Regions from separate parts of the Roseovarius sp. M141 genome, predicted to be linked through region 2. Evidence: riboswitches for the same ligand, from Rfam matches in the RefSeq annotation. Region 2 holds a riboswitch; the other holds the start of a gene.
What was found. A riboswitch is a leader RNA that binds a small molecule or an ion and turns the genes downstream of it on or off. The one in region 2 is predicted to bind cobalamin.
Positions count from the first base shown of each region.

Region 1 (3,205 bases), 2.8 Mb from region 2:
ATCCAGTGAGATAAGGGATCGGCCACCTCAACGCCACCTCAACCCGCATACACCGTTTTGGCGCGGTCGGTGACGGTGAAACCCGGTCAATGTCGGGTGTCGTCGGAGTAGAAAATGCGCGGAATCAAAGGCTTGGCGCGTAAGTCACTGAAATATCTAAGTTATTGGAATCGCAGATATTTCGGCTCATAACCTGAAGGTCGTAGGTTCAAATCCTACTCCCGCAACCAAATAACAGCGCTAAATCAAAAGCTTAAAGCCCGACCTAATCAGTCGGGCTTTTGCTTGTCCGGTTTACATCAACGCCACATCAACACCGGACCAGAAAAACCGCACCAGCGTGCATAAGCGGGCAGCGACAGGCCACCGCGTGCAAAAAAACGCGACTTGCGGTTTGCTGGAACCGATTACCGCCATATAACGCTTACCGATTTGCAACCGGCCCTGCGAAAAAAAAACCGTGGCAGCATCGCGCCATGATCTCCTTCCGCCTCACTTCCGATAACCATCCCGACACGCGCGGTGCGTCACGCGGCTGGCCGGGTAGCGTTTCGGACTGGCTTGACCAGTGCTGGATGACCCGGTGACCCTGACGCGGTACTCTTCGGCCATGGCGTGCGATGATGCAGTGTGGCGTTATCAGATGCGTGGAATTTCCCGCGGTACGATTGAAAACGCAACCTTGTGAAACAAATCGGGCCTATCTCTAGGCGGTCCCGCCGCATATTACTTTACGGGGGGTTATATCCGACCTGTCCGTCCAGATCATCCGCAAGCCCGTGCCTGGTCCCGCGTCACGGCGTAATCCGCCAGCCAGTCGATCATCATCGCGCCCTCAGGTGACGCTTCAATCTCGTCGGCCATCCCTGACTGTTCGGCTCGGCTGTACTCCATCAATGGCGGGCGGACGCTCTGGCGAACATCAGAACCACTGTGCAGGCGCCGAGCGAGAGCATCGCGGTCCCGAGGGCGGCAGCTGGCGGCGTCCACACACGTCCCGTCTGACTGTTGTTGACACTTATTCCGCCGCCCAGTCCCACGGCATGAGGTCGTCGCGGCGGGGCATCTTGTGATCTGCGACGCGGTCGAGCACTCAGTGAAGACAAACATCTGGGTCGACGCTGTTCATGCGCGCGGTTTCGATAAGCGTGTAGGCGATGGCTGCGACTTTACCGCCGTCCTTTTGCCCCATGAAGAGATAATTCTTGCGACCGAAGGTTGGCAAGCGGCACGCCGCCTTCGGCCTGCCGTAGCATCGAGATGACCGCGCGGTCGTGTTTCTGCTCGTTTTCAATCAGTATCTCCTCATGCGTCTTGCCAAACAAGTTTTGCTAATGAAGCACCTTACTTCCGGGAAGATTGCACACCTTACCACCGGAAATTCCTTGTGAAACAGTCTGGCTTCGCGACACAGCGAAAATCGTATTGCCTATGCGAAACCAAACTGGTTATATGAGCAGGCTTGGTGTTCCGAAAAGCGCAGAAATGTGTGGAACCTAACAGGGAATTCAGTAAGGGCAGCCGCCCGAAGCTGGAGCCGCCCCCGCGACTGTAAGCGGTGAGCTGTTGCCCCTCATGCCACTTGCCAAACCCGACGACGGGTGCGGTGGGGAAGGCGGGCAAACAGCCACGACCCGCGAGCCAGGAGACCTGCCAAGCACGATTGAAACGCGATGCCGTCGGGTGGACGGTAAGGAGAGCTACAATGACTACACTGACCCAAGTTCAGGGCCAATCCCATGGCAAGTTGCGCGCTGATATATTGCCCGCGCTTTTCGCGGCAGTTCTGGGACTGGCGATTATTACCCTGACAGGCCACGTTCAGGCCTCGGCGTTGCATGACGCCGCCCACGATGTGCGTCACGCCACCGGCTTTCCCTGCCACTAACGGATGTTCTCTAAATTTTTGACCAGCGCGTTGTTCGCTGGTGCTGTAGCTGGCTTGATTGCCGGTCTGCTACAGTTGGCATTCGTGCAGCCTGTTTTGCTGCATGCGGAGCTTTATGAGCGTGGAGAACTGTTGCATTTCGGGGCCGATCCGGTCACCGCGCATCCGGTGTTGCCGGGGTTTGATGCGGTTCGTGACGGGCTGAGCGTGATCTTCACGATGCTGACCTATACGGGCTATGGCTTGCTCCTGCTGGCGATGATGTCAGTGGCCGAGGGGCGCGGCGCGCAGATAGATGGGCGCATGGGGATGATCTGGGGCATTGCGGGCTTCGTCACATTCCACCTTGCCCCGGCCTTTACGCTTGCGCCCGAGGTTCCGGGCGTGGCGGCGGCAGAGGTGGGTGCGAGGCAGGTCTGGTGGTTTGCCACGGTCGTGTCGGCGGGGGTGGCGCTGTGGCTGCTTGCGTTTGCGCGCAATTGGGCGCTTCGGGGTCTGGCCGTGGTCTTGCTGGCAGCACCTCATTTGATCGGCGCGCCAGAGCCGGACAGCTTTAGTGGCACAGTGCCACCAGAAATCGCTGCCCTCTTCGCGGCGCGGGCCTTGGGCGTCGGTTTGGCCGCGTGGGTGTTGCTGGGCGCCTTCGCCGGTTATTTTTGGCGGCGGGAGGAGGCGCACGACACAGCGAGAGTTGGCGCATGAACAGGGCGCTTGGTCTTTTCGCCATCGGACTGGTGTTCGGTGGCGGAATAGGCTTCACGCTTGCTGCGGGCAGTGGGGTCACTTTTGATGGGCACGATCACGGTTATGCTGCTGTGCATGGCGGCATGACTAAGGGCCACAGCGGCAGCGCGCATGATATCGCGCACACCACTGCGCTTGAGGTGCCCGCACTCGATGCGCCCGAAATTGCAATTGAGCTGACCCGCGATCCGATCGAGGGCTACAACCTTCAGGTTCATACCGGAAACTTCACCTTCACGCCCCGGGCCGTCGGCCTGGTGGATGTGCCGGGCGAGGGGCATGCGCATGTTTATGTCAACGGTGAAAAGCTGGGCCGTCTTTATGGCGCATGGATGCATCTTCCACGTCTGCCGCAAGGCGAGGTGATCGTTTTGGTCACGCTGAACAGTAACACCCACGGCCCGCTTGCCGTGGACGGGACGCCAATTGCCGCCATCACGACGCTTTTCGTTGAGGAGTGACCGTTGCGTCAGCGAATACCGGAAGCCCGCCATGCGCCTTTTGATCTCCAGAAAGGAGACCCGCCAATGACCGCTACCTTGCATGTCTGCATGACTTGCCGCGCTGGCGAGG
Region 1 is NZ_VCNH01000008.1:3,657,542-3,660,746, reverse strand. Features, by position in the region: partial or broken gene FGD77_RS21900 (transposase domain-containing protein) at 1,019-1,213, opposite strand; cobalamin riboswitch at 1,447-1,673, shown strand; gene FGD77_RS21895 (CbtB domain-containing protein) at 1,706-1,888, shown strand; gene FGD77_RS21890 (CbtA family protein) at 1,892-2,590, shown strand; gene FGD77_RS21885 (hypothetical protein) at 2,587-3,093, shown strand; gene FGD77_RS21880 (DUF1636 domain-containing protein) at 3,160-3,205, shown strand, end outside.
Region 1: another riboswitch for cobalamin. It lies ahead of FGD77_RS21895 (CbtB domain-containing protein); the one in region 2 lies ahead of FGD77_RS08435 (energy-coupling factor ABC transporter permease).

Region 2 (3,205 bases):
GCGGCGGCGCTGGGATTCAGGATGTATAACCCGGATGTGCCGTTTGCCGGTGTGATCCTGAACCGGGTTGCGTCGCCCCGGCATGAACGTCTGACGGCGCTGGGCATGGAAAAGGCCGGGCTGACAGTGCTGGGCGCCCTGCCACGGCGCGGTGATCTGACATTGCCCGAGCGGCATCTGGGCCTCATTCAGGCGGTCGAGCATCCCGATCTGGAGGCCGCTATCACAGGTTATGCCACGTTCCTGCGCGAACACGTCGATATAGACGCGATCAAATCGGCGGCTCGCGGCAAGGGCGCGGGACAGGGCGGCAGGTTGCCCCCGCCGCCCGCGCAGCGGATCGCGCTGGCGCAGGATGCGGCGTTTTCGTTCACCTATCCGCATCTGGTCGAAGGCTGGCGCGCGGCGGGGGCCGAGGTGCTGCCGTTTTCGCCGCTGGCGGATGAGGCGCCGGACCCCGGCGCCGATCTGGTCTGGCTGCCGGGCGGTTATCCCGAACTGCACGCAGGTCGGCTGGCGGCGGCGAATACTTTCCGCACCGGCCTGCGGCATCACGCCGAAACGCGGCCCGTGCATGGTGAATGTGGTGGCTACATGGCACTGGGCGCGGCGCTGATCGACAAGGAGGGACAGCGCCACGCGATGGCCGGGCTGCTGGGCCTCGTCACCAGCTATGAGAAACGCAAATTTCATCTGGGCTACCGGCAGGCAGTGCTGCATGCGCCCCTGCCGGGGCACGCGCCCGGCGCCCGGTTGCGCGGGCATGAGTACCACTACTCCACCATTCTGGAACAGCCCGATGCGCCGCTGGCGGCCGTGGGCGATGCCGATGGCAACCCGGTGCCGGAAACGGGGTCGTATCGCGGTCATGTCTCGGGCACGTTCTTTCACCTTATCACGGCGGAGGAGGAGGCATGACCGGTTTCGTCAGCTTTGTCGGGTCCGGCCCCGGCGATCCCGAGCTATTGACCCTGAAGGCGGTGGACCGTTTGAAACGCGCCGATGCGGTGCTGTTCGACGATCTGTCCTCGGGGCCGATCCTGAGCCATGCGCGCAGCGGCGCCGACCTGATCGGTGTGGGCAAAAGGGCAGGGCGGGCATCGCCGCGTCAGCACCATGTCAGCCGTCTGCTGGTTGAATATGCGCAGATCGATCAGCGTGTCGTGCGGCTGAAATCCGGTGACAGCGGCCTGTTCGGGCGGCTGGAGGAAGAACTGATCGCGTTGCGCGAGGCGGGCATTCCCTATGAGATCATTCCCGGCGTGCCGTCGGCCATTGCCGCCGCCGCCGCCGCGGGCATCCCGCTGACCCGCCGCCTGACCGCGCGGCGCGTGCAATTTGTCACCGGCCATGACATCAGCGGTCAGCTGCCGCAGGATATGAACCTGCAAGCGCTGGCCGATCCGATGGCAACGACCGTCGTTTTCATGGGGAAACGGACGTTTCCAAAACTGTATCAGACGCTGCATGCCCACGGGTTGCCCGCCGATACCCCCGCGCTTCTGGCCGAGGATGTCAGTGGTTCCGATCAGCGCCTGACGCGGATGAGCGTCGCGGCGCTGGCTGACCGGCTGAGCAGTGAAATAGGCGAGACGCCAGCGCTGATCCTCTACGGTCCGCTTGCCGAGGGATGATTTAGTCTTTGCGAGAGGCGGCTCTTTGACGTAGCGTCTGGTTACGGCGTCACATCTGTGACTTCAAAGGGAATCGGGTGAAACACCCGGACTGCCCCCGCAACTGTAAGCGGTGAGTGCAAAGGCGAAACCACTGGCCGAATGGCTGGGAAGGGCCGGCGCGCATTGACCCGCAAGTCAGGAGACCTGCCGTGAAACCGAAGGCCGATACGCATTCATTATATCCAACGTCGCCGGAGGGGCGGCATCACAAGGGACTTGTTTCATGCATATCGAACCGGGCGTCGTCGACGGCGCAAAAATGATATTTGCCTATGGCACTGCCGCCGCCGCTGCCGGGTATGCCGTCAAGCTGATCGCGGGCGATCTGGCCACGCACAACGTCGCCTCTTTTGCTGTCCGCACCGTGCTGGCCACCATCGGCGTCTTCATATTTTTCGAACTGATGCCGCATTTCGCCGTCGGCGTGTCCGAGGTGCATTTCATCCTTGGCACGACGCTGTTCCTGCTGCTGGGTTCAGCCCCGGCTGCGCTGGGTCTGGCCGTGGGTCTGCTGGTGCAGGGCATGTTCTTTGCGCCGACCGACATGCCGATGTACTTTGTCAACGTCACGACGCTGCTTGTACCGCTGTTTGCCATCGACGCGCTGGCGCAGCGCATCATCCCGCAGGACCGCGCCTATGTCGATCTGGCCTATGCGGACGTGTTCAAGCTGTCGGTCGCGTATCAGGGCGGCGTCGTCGCCTGGGTCGCGTTCTGGGCGGTCTACGGTCAGGGTTTCGGCGCGGCCAACCTGAACGCCGTCTGGACCTTTGGCGCGGCTTACATGCTGGTCGTTCTGGTCGAACCGATTGCCGATCTGGCCATTCTGGCGGGCGCCAAGGCGCTGCGCGACGGCAGTATCCGGGGGCTGTTCACGCATCGCCTGTATAACGCGTCCTGATCGCAGGTAGATATCTCCGGGTCCAGCGATGGGCCCGGATTTTTTATGGGATGACGCTGTGATTGAAGATCTCTGGCTGATCGGGATCGGGACCGGCAGTCCGGGCCATGTGACGGGCGAGGGGATGCAGGCGCTGCGCGACGCGGCGACGATCCTTGTGCCGCACAAGGGCGCGGGCAAGGACGACCTGGCCGAACTGAGGCGCCGCATCATTGCAGCCAGCGGCACGGCGGCGCGGATCATCACCTTTGACTATCCGGTGCGCGACCCGGACCTGCCGTATATCGAGCGGGTGGACGCATGGCATGATCAGATCGCCGCGCGCTGGCAGGCGGCCCTGGGCCCTGGCGGGGCAGACGGCCCCGTCGCCCTGCTGGTGTGGGGCGATCCATCGCTGTATGACAGCACCATGCGTATCGCCGCGCGCCTGCCTGCGCCGCCTCAGGTCCGCGTGGTGCCGGGGATTACGGCGATTCAGGCGCTGACGGCGGCCCATGCCATCCCGCTGAACACGATAAACGGCCCGGTGCAGATCACCACCGGGCGGCGATTGCGCGATCACGGCTGGCCCGAGGACGCCGAGACGATAGTGGTCATGCTGGATGGCGAATGCAGTTTCCGAAATCTG
Region 2 is NZ_VCNH01000008.1:884,151-887,355, forward strand. Features, by position in the region: gene FGD77_RS08425 (cobyrinate a,c-diamide synthase) at 1-918, shown strand, start outside; gene cobA (uroporphyrinogen-III C-methyltransferase) at 915-1,634, shown strand; cobalamin riboswitch at 1,662-1,843, shown strand; gene FGD77_RS08435 (energy-coupling factor ABC transporter permease) at 1,900-2,577, shown strand; gene cobF (precorrin-6A synthase (deacetylating)) at 2,636-3,205, shown strand, end outside.